Regions from separate parts of the Flavobacterium sp. 22659 genome, predicted to be linked through region 1. Evidence: riboswitches for the same ligand, from Rfam matches in the RefSeq annotation. Region 1 holds a riboswitch; each other region holds the start of a gene.
What was found. Region 1 has a riboswitch for S-adenosylmethionine ahead of ACTJIW_RS02390 (redoxin domain-containing protein). Riboswitches for the same ligand answer to the same signal wherever they lie in the genome.
Positions count from the first base shown of each region.

Region 2: another riboswitch for S-adenosylmethionine. It lies ahead of ACTJIW_RS09315 (homocysteine S-methyltransferase family protein); the one in region 1 lies ahead of ACTJIW_RS02390 (redoxin domain-containing protein).
Region 3: another riboswitch for S-adenosylmethionine. It lies ahead of ACTJIW_RS09235 (alpha/beta fold hydrolase); the one in region 1 lies ahead of ACTJIW_RS02390 (redoxin domain-containing protein).

Region 1 covers NZ_JBQEMU010000002.1:38,573-42,790, reverse strand. The annotation lists gene ACTJIW_RS02405 (SDR family NAD(P)-dependent oxidoreductase) at 1-113, shown strand, start outside; gene ACTJIW_RS02400 (nuclear transport factor 2 family protein) at 114-563, shown strand; gene ACTJIW_RS02395 (NAD(P)H-dependent flavin oxidoreductase) at 580-1,665, shown strand; SAM riboswitch class I at 1,937-2,037, shown strand; gene ACTJIW_RS02390 (redoxin domain-containing protein) at 2,274-3,263, shown strand; gene ACTJIW_RS02385 (aminotransferase class V-fold PLP-dependent enzyme) at 3,438-4,218, shown strand, end outside.
Region 2 covers NZ_JBQEMU010000007.1:29,311-33,528, reverse strand. The annotation lists gene metH (methionine synthase) at 1-373, opposite strand, end outside; gene ACTJIW_RS09320 (hypothetical protein) at 639-1,097, opposite strand; gene ACTJIW_RS09315 (homocysteine S-methyltransferase family protein) at 1,126-2,130, opposite strand; SAM riboswitch class I at 2,458-2,574, opposite strand; gene ACTJIW_RS09310 (hypothetical protein) at 2,757-3,260, opposite strand; gene ACTJIW_RS09305 (NAD(P)/FAD-dependent oxidoreductase) at 3,441-4,218, opposite strand, start outside.
Region 3 covers NZ_JBQEMU010000007.1:10,991-15,208, forward strand. The annotation lists gene ACTJIW_RS09220 (O-acetylhomoserine aminocarboxypropyltransferase/cysteine synthase family protein) at 1-48, shown strand, start outside; gene ACTJIW_RS09225 (aspartate kinase) at 159-1,247, shown strand; gene ACTJIW_RS09230 (hypothetical protein) at 1,792-1,983, shown strand; SAM riboswitch class I at 2,174-2,282, shown strand; gene ACTJIW_RS09235 (alpha/beta fold hydrolase) at 2,362-3,345, shown strand; gene thrA (bifunctional aspartate kinase/homoserine dehydrogenase I) at 3,347-4,218, shown strand, end outside.

The sequences.
Region 1 (4,218 bases):
GAGAGACCGATGATGTTTCTGAAATGGTTTACACTGTTGCCAAAAGTAATTTTATTACCGGAGCCATTATTAATGTTGACGGCGGAAAAGGTGCAGGACACAATTTAAATTAAATGAAAACGATTTTATTAACTGCTTTTATGCTCTGGAATTTTCAGGGCATAAAAGCTCAAAATACAATTAAAATGGAAAATCAAATAGAAATTCAGGCTATTACAGATGCCATAGAAAATTATTATTTTAAAGGTATTTATGAAGGTGATGAAATACTTTTAGGAAGTGTTTTTCAACCCGGAACATTCCTGTTTGGGGATGTAAAAGGACAGCCTTATTTTAAAACAGTCGATTTGTATCTGGATGGTGTTAAAAACCGACAAAGTCCAAAGGATTCCGGTAAGCCGTTTAAAGGAGAAATTCTGCATATAAGCGTTGTAAATTCTATTGCTGTAGCCGAATTAAATGTTAAAATGTATGACTTTAATTATCGGGATTTTTTATCTTTCCATAACATTAACGGCCGATGGCTGATTGTTAACAAAATGCTGACTGATACCAGCAGATAATTTAAATCTTGAAGCAATGTGGTACAATACAAAAGCTAAAGAACTTTTAGGAATTGATTATCCAATTTTACAAGGCCCTTTTGGAGGCAATTTATCAAGTGTAGAATTAACAGCTGCAGTTTCTAATGCAGGCGGATTAGGCGGTTATGGAGCTTATACAATGAGTCCGCAGGAAATTTTCGACATTGATAAACAGTTAAAAGCAGCCACAAATAAACCCTATAATATCAATCTTTTGGTTTCAGACCATGATATTCCCGAAGGCGGTTTAACCGATGAACAGTTTGAGAAAACAAAAGCCGTTTTTAAACCGTATTATGATGAAGCTGGAATCGCACTTCCGGAAAAACCAGCTCCATTTCAATCTAGATTTGAAAATCAGCTGCAGGTTATTTTAGACGTTAAGCCAAAAGTTTTCAGTTTTATGTTTGGCGTTCCCTCAGATGATGTTTTAGAACAATGCCGAAGATCAGGAATTGTAACGGTTGGAGCAGCAACAACTCTCGATGAAGCTGTTTTTCTGGACAGCAAAGGCGTTGATATGATTATTGCTTCTGGTTTTGAAGCAGGCGGACATCGTCCTTCTTTTTTAGATAAATCTGAAGCTTCTTTAACCGGAACTTTTGTTCTATTGCAGTTAATGCGCGAAAAAATAAAAACACCCATAATTGCAGCCGGCGGCATTGCTGATGGAAAAGGAATTGCAGCAGCTTTAACTTTAGGAGCAAGTGCTGCCCAGATAGGAACCGCTTTTTTAGCTACAAACGAATCTAATGCACTGCCAATTCACAGAGAAATGCTGTTTTCTGATGCTGCAAAATACACCACACTTTCACGCGCTTACACAGGAAGACTCGGACGCGGGATTACAAGCCGGCTTGCTAAAGATATAATGGGAAAAGAATCAGATATTCTGCCTTTTCCATTACAGACTACTTTTATTGCTCCACTGCGAAAAGCAGCGCTTGATAAACAAAAATGGGATATGATATTATTTTGGGGCGGTCAGATTTCTCCAATTTTAAAACATACTAAAGCTTCTGTTTTGATGAATGCTTTGATTGAAGAAACTACAGCTTATTTTGATGGATTAAAATCATAATTCTAAATACAAACTCATTTCATAACCGAAATGAGTTTTTTTTATGTCTTATAAAAACAAGCTAATCAATCATATTGGGATTGATGTATGAATTTCCATTATAAAATTGATGCATCTTTTAAATTTATATTTTGGTATAATTAGTTTAAATACAGTGATTTATATTTTGTTGAATAACACTTTTTTAATAAAAATGAAAAAAACTTATTTTATACTTGACTAATTTGGTAGAATTAGTATATATTTGTATCACAGAAAAATTATATAATGATACTTATCCAGAAAGACTGAGGGAATAGGCCCAATGAAGTCTTAGCAACCTGTTGCCGAATAAGGTGCTAAATCCTTCCGCTATAAGCGGGCAGATAAGAAAGATTTCCTCAAAATCTGAATAAGTTCATCCATTAAAATTTATTAAAATGAAAACAGAATCAATTTTATACGCCGGTTATGAGCTTTTGAATATAATTTTAGAAGAAAATAGTCTGGCCGTTTTTCGAATGTAAAAACACGAATTCTCTCTTAAACCTTCTTTTTAAAATACAATCTGCTGATGGTTTTTTCATCGGCCTGAAACCCTTTTGTCTAATCTAAAAACTAAAAATAAAATGAAAAAAATACTATTAGGTTTTGCTTTGTTTCTTGGAGCTGTTCAAACTCAGGCTCAGGAAAGTAATTTACAATTAAAAGGAACTGTTGTCGATACCGTTGCACAATACGTTTACTTACAGAAATTTCACAATAAAATGTTTACCACAATAGATTCAGTAAAAGTAAAAGACGGAAATTTTAGTTTTAAAACAAAAGTAAAAACGCCTGAATTATACGGATTAAGTGTAAACACAGAAAGTTCGCCTTTGTATGTTTTCCTTGAAAAAGAACCAATTACAGTAAAGCTGAGTCCGAAGAAATATTATACTGCTTCTGTCGTTGAGGGTTCAGCTTCTCAGGATTTATTCGAAACCTATAAAAAGAGCAAAGATCCAGAAATCAGCAAATTTATAACTGAACATCCAAAATCTATTGTTTCTGCTTATGTCTTATACAGAAATTGGTCGTACAGATTAACACCTGAGCAGATTACACAAAATATTGCCCTGCTGGATAAAAGTCTTCAAAATACCACTTACGTGAAAGAATTAAAAGAACTGGCTGTTGTTTTAGACGGATTAGCAGTAGGTAAAAAAGCCCCAGATTTTACAGCCAATGATCCTAACGGAAAGCCAGTTCGTCTCTATGATAATTTAAAAGGTTACACTTTAGTCGATTTTTGGGCTTCATGGTGCGGTCCATGCCGAAGAGAAAATCCAAATATCGTAGCCGCTTACAAAGAATTTCATGACAAAGGATTCAATATTGTGGGAATCTCATTAGATAAAAAGAAAGAAAACTGGATTAAAGGAATTCAGGACGATAATTTAACCTGGACACATGTTTCTGATTTACTTTTCTGGAACAGTGCCGTTGCCAAATTGTACGGTGTAAGAGCTATTCCGGGAAACTATTTAGTAGATTCTAAAGGAATAATCGTTGCAAAAAATCTGCACGGAGAAGAATTACAATCTACATTAAAAAGACTTTTAGAAAGTAAAATTTGATAAAGAAATACGCAATCTTGTCATTCCGAGGAACGAGGAATCACACTAGAGAATCCATATAGAAAGTCGTCAATCTTTGTCGAGTTACATGTGTGATTTCTCCTCCGTCGAAATGACAAAAAGAAGAATAAAACACATGCAAATACAATTTAGTTAATTAAAATGATAAAGGAAATGAATGCTATTGAGCCAACAACAAAACCAACAGAGTCTGAATGTTACTTTTCTAAGTTTAGAGAAAATACAGTAGGAATTGATCATACTTTCGAATCGGTTTACGGAGAACAAAATCTGATATATGCTGACTGGGTTGCCAGTGGAAGGCTGTATATCCCGATCGAAGATATAATGCTCAACAAAATAGGTCCAATGATTGCCAATACGCATTCACTTTCAAGTCAAACAGGAAAAACGTCTACGTATGCGTATCAGTATGCGAGAGATGTCATTAAAAAATCGGTTAACGCCAATCAATCAGATGTTTTGATAACAACCGGAAGCGGTATGACTGCAGCTTTATCGAAACTGCAGCGTATTATGGCTCTGCGAACAAAATCAGATCAGGACAGACCTGTCGTTTTTATCACACACATGGAGCATCATTCTAATCAGGTTTCGTGGTATGAAACAAATGCCGAAGTTGTGATTTTACCGCCAGATGAAAATAATTTAGTCGATCCGAAGGTGCTTTCTCAGGAAATCAAAAAATATGCAGACAGAAGCTTAAAAATAGGTTCATTTACGGGCTGTTCGAATGTTACGGGAATTATTACGCCTTATCATGAATTAGCTAAAATCATGCACCAAAACGGCGGACTTTGTTTTGTAGATTTTGCAGCTTCGGCACCGTATGTCAAAATTGATATGCATCCAAAAGATCCAGAACAGCAATTAGATGCAATTTTCTTTTCGCCTCATAAATTTTTGGGCGGACCCGGAACCTGCGGTATTTTGG
Region 2 (4,218 bases), on a different contig from region 1:
TCGAGTTTACAACGCTTTTTCCTTGTACTACTTTTAGACCTGCTTCGATGATTTCCCATTTCGAACTGTCGATCATAATCGGCACTCTCGAAATGTCTGGTTCTGCAGCAATTAAATTCAAAAATTTAGTCATTGCAGTAACTCCGTCAAGCATTCCTTCATCCATATTAATATCGATGATCTGTGCCCCGCCTTCTACTTGTTGTCTTGCAATATCAAGCGCCTCGTCATATTTCTCTTCCTTGATTAATCTCAAGAATTTTCTTGAACCTGTTACGTTTGTACGCTCACCAACATTCACGAAAACACTTTCCGGCGTAATAATCAACGGTTCTAATCCTGATAATACAAGGTCTCTTCTTTTTTCTGTCATTTTCTACCAATCCATTGTTCCTATGGAACATTTAATTTACTTTTTGCTTGTCTTTGTGAGGAACGAAGCAATCTCATTCTAATATTTCAAATCCTAAAAACTATTTTAGGATTATGTATTTATTCTTCAATCTTATTTTGGGCGTGTCCCTTCGGACCGGGCTATCCGCTATTAGTCCTCGCTCTTCCTTCGTCAGGCTGTGGGCTAACCGCTTCTATTCCTCACGCAAATTCAGTTTCATAAGAAATTCATTCTCACGATTCTCTCAATTATCCCCTTTATATTCAATTTGCCAGTTAAGGCTATCCAATTTATCAAGAGTGATAAAATATTTTTTACTGTAAATATTGTTAGCAAATATTGTTTTCCAACCATATTTATCTACACTATCCTTTTCTACTATAAATAACCTTGCTTTTTTGTCTTCTAATCTTTGAAAATAATTATTCCAATATCTCGGTCTATCGCTATTAGCAATCATTTTTCCGCTCATGATTTCCTCGAAAACAAATGGAGCATCATAATCTTCTCTTTTACTTTCATTAAAATCATCTTGATATTCATAATAAAAGCCTGAATCATTCATACTATCATTTTCGGATAGAATACTATATATTATTTTATCAGAACTATTTTTAACAATCAGTTCTCTTGTATCTAATTTATCACAAGAACAAAAATTAAGTAAAATAAAAATCAAAAGAATTTTACTTGTTTTTAGCATAATTTTTATTTGTACAAAATTTTCTAAATTATTCAAAAGTTGGCGCAACTCTCGGTTTATAATCCTTCGCCACCTCAGCCATTAATCGAATATGATCTGGCGTTGTTCCGCAACAACCTCCGATGATATTGATTAAATTATCTTCTAAATACTCTTTAATGAATACCTGAGTCTGTTCTGGTGTTTCGTCATATTGTCCGAAAGCATTTGGTAAACCTGCGTTTGGATGTGCCGACACATTAAAGCTTGTGTTATGCGCTAATGTTTTTAAATACGGTTTCAACAAATCGGCTCCAAGAGCGCAATTGAATCCTACACTTAATAACGGAATATGCGAAACTGAAATCAAGAAAGCTTCAACAGTCTGCCCAGAAAGTGTTCTTCCAGAAGCATCTGTAATTGTTCCTGAAACCATGATTGGAATATCGATGTTGCGTTCTTCTTTTACTTCTTCGATTGCAAAAAGCGCAGCTTTTGCATTTAGCGTATCGAAGATTGTTTCTACTAAAAGTAAATCGCATCCTCCATCCATTAAAGCTTCTGCTTGTTGTTTGTAAGCAATTCGTAAATCGTCAAACGTTACGGCTCTGTAACCTGGATCGTTTACATCTGGCGACATACTTGCTGTACGGTTTGTCGGTCCGATTGAACCGGCTACGAAACGAGGTTTGTCAGGATTTTTTGCGGTAAACTCATCGGCTACTTGTCTTGCAATTTTTGCCGATTCGTAGTTTAATTCGTAAACCAAATCTTCCATATGATAATCGGCCATACCGATTGTCGTTCCTGAGAAAGTATTGGTTTCTACGATATCAGCACCAGCTTCATAATAAGCCGCATGAACATCGCGGATTGCTTGTGGTTGTGTTAGGGATAGTAAATCGTTGTTACCTTTTAACGGATGCGGGAAATCTTTGAAACGCTCTCCTCTGAAATCTTCTTCTGAGAAATTATAGCGTTGCAACATTGTTCCCATTGCTCCATCAAGGATTAGGATATTTTTTTTTATTGCTTCTTGAATTGTTATTGCCATGGCTTCTTTTTTTAGCTTCTAAAACTATCCCGATAGCTATCGGGACTAAGATGCTAAGTTTTTTTATTATAATTATGAAGTTTAAACCTATCGATTTACTTCGGATATTTTTTTTACATTAATTCCAAAAGGGCACTATTGCTGGCTCATTAGCCCCGATTGAAGAGGAAATCATTTTGCTTTTATCTTTAAAAAGCAAAATGATTGCAACGAAAAGCGGGAACTATTGACTGCAAAAATGCGCCAATGATTCGCTCCTTTACTGAGTTATTTCAGTAAATATTGTATGTTGTCTGGAAAAGTTTTGAGAAATACGAGTATGTATTTGTGTTATCTATCTTTAATACTGGAAAATGTCGTATAAAGTAGAATTTAGCACCTTCTTTATGATAAAGGGTTGCTAAGGTTTCATCGGGTCTATCCCTCCGCCTTTCGTGATAACTGACAATAATTTTAAGAACAGTGCAAAGGTATGAAATAGGGTTTCGATTTGCAAATGTTTTTTTTCTAAGGTTCTGAGGGACTTAGGCGCTAAGGCGCTAAGGTTTCTGTCAGACACAAAAAAAGTAAGATACTGAGTTTTGGTTTTACTTTGTTTTTGAGATATGACGGGAATTATAACTAAACTAGTTTGCGTTAAATCTTCTTATGAGTTTTATGTTCGAATAATCATTATTCTCTTCTATTCCAATTACTATAAAAGATTCTACAATCATTTTGTCATATCTAAGAATATCAATCATAGTTTCATTTTTTACAGAATAAACAGCAAGAGTAAAATAGTCGCTCGGATGTTTCAAAACTTTTCTAGTTGAAGGCTCATCACAGCTTGATTCTTGACCTAAAATAAACGCATTATTTCGATAAAATGTCCAATCAATTAATTGACAGAAGTTTTTATGTTTTGATGATTTATACACAAAAGCGTTTAGTGTATCTTGTTTAAAATACAAACTGTCTGCATTGTTAAATTTCCAAGATTTATCTGAAGGCAAAGAAAATTTACCCTTTTTCATTTCTACCTTACTGTTTCTGATTATTTTCTGAACTTCTGATTTTTCTGGTCTCACTTGAGCAAACGAACAAATAGGAATTAGAAGAACAATATAAATTAAACTGTATATTTTCATTTGATTTCTTCCACAATTAACTTTATCATTTTCAATAACTTAAGCGCAAAAATTTTTTATTTTTTTATCAAATTTAATAAACTTGAAAGATACAAATAAAAAAAACCCAAACTAAAAGTTTGAGCTTTCTATATAAAAAAACCTTAGCGTCTTAGTCCCTTAGAACCTCAGCATCTCAGATTAAACAATCGCTTTCACAACCGCTTTTGGAGCTTCTTTACGAGTTCCGTCGAAACCGTCTACACCAGAAACTGTTGTATATTTCAATACATATTTTTTACCTGGGTTGATGATTCCGTATGCAGCCTGGCACATTAAAGTTGCTTCGTGGAAACCACAAAGGATTAACTTTAATTTTCCTGGGTATGTATTTACGTCTCCAATAGCGAAGATTCCTGGAATATTAGTTTGGTAATCTAATGCATTGTTTACTTTAATGGCATTTTTCTCGATTTCTAATCCCCAGTCGCCAATTGGACCTAATTTTGGTGTTAATCCGAAAAGCGGGATGAAATAATCACATTCGATTTTACGGTGTGCTCCGTTTTCTTCGATATCTAATGACTCAACATGCTCAGCACCATTGATTCCGATAACTTCTGCTGGAGTGATTAATTTAATTTTTCCAGCTGATTTTAATTCCTGTACTTTTTCTACTGAATCTAAAGCTCCTCTGAATTCGTTTCTTCTGTGGATTAAAGTCACTTCTGAAGCTACGTTTGCTAAGAAAATTGACCAGTCTAATGCTGAATCTCCTCCTCCTGCAATAACAACTCTTTTATCTCTGAATTTCTCAGGATTTTTGATGAAGTATTTTACTCCTTTATCTTCATAAAACTCGATATCTTCGATAAGTGGCTTACGAGGCTCAAAACTTCCTAAACCTCCTGCGATTGCAATAACTGGTGCGTGAAATTTAGTTCCTTTGTTTGATGTTACAATGAAAGTTCCGTCTTCT
Region 3 (4,218 bases), on a different contig from region 1:
GTTTTTGAAAGCGTAACCCAATCGCAGTACAGCATCAATAAGAATTAGGTTTTTTTGTTTTTTGTTTGAAAAATTGCCTTTAGCAGCGTGAGTTCTGCTAGAGGTGATTTTTTATGAAAAGAAAATCATAATACAGATATATTTTAAAAATTAAAATTATGTCAAAGCTTAAAATAAATATCATCCTATTTGGAATAGGAAATATAGGAAGCACATTAATCAATCAGATTATCGAAAGTCAGGAGTTTTTTCTGCAAAGCAAAAATGTTGATTTTCATTTTCCTATTATCACCAATTCTACAGTAGCCTTTTTCGAGAAAGAAGGTGTTGGATATGCCTGGGAAACCAATTTTAGAGAATTGGCTGTTCCGTTTAGAGTCGAAGATATTATTGAATTTGCAAAAGAAAACGAATTCGAAAATCTTATTGCCGTTGATGCCACTGCAAGCGACGAATTGATTGGTCATTATAATACTTTAATCGAAAACGGATTCAATATCGTGGCTGTAAATAAAAAAGCCAATACTCTCCCAATTGATCTCTATAAAAAAATAAGAGAAAATCTTAAAAAATACGACAAAGAATTCTTGTATGAAACCTCTGTAGATACAGGATTTCCGGTTTTGCAGACATTAAGAGATTTGTATTATTCAGGAGAAAAAATAACCAAAATACGAGGTGTGTTTTCAGATAACCTGAGTTATGTATTTAATCGTTTTTCTGCCGAAGAAAACACTTTTTCCTCTATTTTAAAAGATGCCAGCCTTCTCGGATTAATGCGTTCTACATTTAAAGAAGATCTGTCTGGAAATGATACAGCCAGAAAATTATTGATCCTGACGAGAGAAATAGGAAAAGAATTCGAATTTTCAGATATCAAAATTCATCCTCTGATAAGAGAAGAACACTTAGAAAAAAATGGAATACTGAATAAAGATGCTATTGATAAATCATTTAAAATTGCCAAAATAACCCAAAAAGACAATCACGTCTTACGATATATTGGAGAATTTGATGTCGAGAAAAATACGCTGGAAGTAAAATTAGTATCAGAACCTGTAACATCAGCAATTGGCCAGTTAAAAGGTTCAGATTCTATTTTCGAAATTTACACACAATCATATGCTAATACTCCAATTGTGCTTCAAAGTGCATCACCGTGCAAACAGGCAATTTCGAGAGGTTTAATAACCGATATTCTAAAAGTTGCAGAAAAAATAAAAAATAAAGAAGCAGTCTGGCTTTAGTGGTTTTCAATATTACATAGTTCTTTGACAGATTGAAATAGAAAGTTAGATATTTTTTGTAGGATTTAACCTTCTTTAATTCAAATTGTAATTTTGTAAGATGTTTTTTAACGATAAAAAGCTGTTTTTTAACGTTTTTTAAGAAAAAATAAGCTTTTATAACTTGCAATATTAAAAAAATATTCGCAAATTTGTAAGACAAGTTAGAACTGTTAAAAAAGCAGTAATAATTGTTAAAATAGACAAAAACACTTTTTCGATTTTAATCACATCAAAAAAGTTTATAAAAAATACTAAATGCAAGATTTTTTAAAAATAACAGTCAAATCACAAATGAATAAGTCCCTACAGATGAACAAGATGTTCAATGTCGCACGTATTTGTGTATGCGTCTGTTGATACTAAAAGTATATATAAGTTGTATAAAACTTAGACCCTTTTGGTATTAAAAATCCAAAAGGGTTTTTTTATTCCATTTAGCATCATAACAAAGAATTAAAGTAAACATAAAGATTAAAAAATAACTAACATAAACTTAAACATCATGAGCGCAATTAACTACTTAAGAAAAAAATTCAGAAGTACAAAAACTGAAAGAAACAATCCGCCGCCAGCAAATGAATTGATCCACCCAAGTTTTGGAATAACTGAAACAGATAAAAAAGCGGTAAAAAAAGCACCAAATTCATTATTGTTTTTGATGTATTCTAAAGAAAATGAAACGCTTTTCATCTAAGTTGAAAAGTACCATCATACAGGGCTGAAACCTGCATAACATTACTGGGCATAACGTTCGGTAATTTTGTGCGTACAATAGTTTCTGATTGAATTATGTTTAAGAAATTGAATAATCAGTTTCGATAAAATTTGTTAGTTTAAGAAATTAGTAGTTAATTTGCACCGTTAAGTTCAAAAACGTATTGAAAATGTTATAAAGAAAGGAGGAGGGATTAGACCCGATGAATCCTTAGCAACCCTTCGTTAATTCGAAGAAGGTGCTGCATTCTACCACGCCCAAACGTGGAAAGATAACAACAAGAATTTTTCTAGTTTCAACTCTAGACTTTCTTTCTAATATTTCCACATACAAATCAAAAAGTAAAAAGATTTGAAATTGGAAAATATACCAAGTCCCATTATAATTCAAGATTTCATCACCGAAAGTGGTGCACTGTATCAATCGTTACCGTTAAGTTTTACACTTTCCGGAAAACCGTTGTATACAGCTCCAATTGTTTTGGTTAATCATGCCTTAACCGGAAACGCACAAGTTACCGGCGAAAATGGCTGGTGGAGTGATCTAATCGGCGAAGCCAAAACTATCGATACCAATCAATATACCGTTTTAGCATTTAATGTTCCCGGAAACGGAACCGATTCGTTTATAATCGAGAATTATCAGGATTTTACAACCAGAGATATTGCCAAAATCTTCATCAAAGGATTAAAAGCACTGCATATTGAAAAAGTTTTTGCCATAATAGGCGGTTCTGTCGGCGGAGGAATCGCTTGGGAAATTCTGGCTCTGGAACCCAACATTACAGAACATTTAATTCCTATTGCTACCGATTGGAAATCGACTGACTGGATGATTGCCAACTGTTTCCTGCAAGAACAAATTTTAAACAATTCTTCGAGACCAATCGAAGATGCCAGAATACACGCTATGTTGTGTTACCGTTCTCCGGAATCATTTAAAGAAAAATTTCAGCGAACCATCAATCAGGATCTTTTGATTTTTAATATAGAAAGCTGGCTGGCACATCATGGCAAAAAATTGCAGCAGCGATACCAGTTGTCATCTTATAAATTGATGAACCAATTGCTTAAAACCATCGATATTACCAGAAATAGTGAAGATTTCGAAACGTTAATATCCAAATCAAATGCTGCGATTCATATCGTGGCTATCAACTCAGATTTGTTTTTTACACCAAAAGAAAATCTGGAAACCTACAATGAATTAAAGAAATTTAAAAACAATGTTTTTTACAGCGAGATTGATTCGGTTCACGGACATGACGCTTTTTTAATCGAGTACAAACAATTAGATCATTTACTTGCCGATATTTTTAAGGCAGAAACAATAGCAAAATAAAATGAAAGTATTAAAATTTGGAGGTAAATCATTATCAAACGGAGAAGGACTTAACAAAGTAGTTTCAATCATTTCAGATAAAGTAAATCAAGGCGAGCAAATTGCCGTAGTCGTTTCTGCCCGAGGAAATGCGACAGATGAATTAGAAGATATCTTAAGAATTGCTGCTAAAAACGGTAATTATAAGCCTTTATTAGAAAGTTTTAAAGCATACCAGACTTCAGATTATCCGCAGGTAGATTTATCTGAGGAATTCAATATTTTAGATAAATTATTTGAAGGAGTTAGTCTTATTGGTGATTACAGCAATAAAATTAAAGATCAGATTTTGTCAAAAGGAGAATTGCTTTCGGCTAAATTATTGACTTCAATTTTAATTGAAAAAGGAATTCCTGCCAATTTTGTCGATACGAGAGAATTGTTGAAAACAGATTCTAAATTTGGCGATGCCCAGCCTTTAGAACAGCTTTCAAAGAAAAACGTTATCAATTATTTCAAACTTCATAATGGTGAAACAGTAAATATCGTTACCGGTTTTATTGGTTCAAACAACAACAACGACACCACAACTTTAGGAAGAAACGGAAGCAATTATACAGCTTCGTTAATTGCTAATTATCTGGATGCCGAAGAACTTCAAAACTTTACACACGTTGACGGAATCTATACAGCAAATCCAGATTTAGTTGCCGATGCTAAAAAAATCGAATTTTTATCGTTTAATGAGGCAAATGAATTAGCCAATTTTGGAGCAACAATTCTGCATGCCAAAACGATAATTCCTTTATTAGAAAAAAACATTCCCCTTCGTATTTTAAATACATTCAATCACGAAAATCACGGAACTTTAATCACTTCTAATTCTGCAAAAGA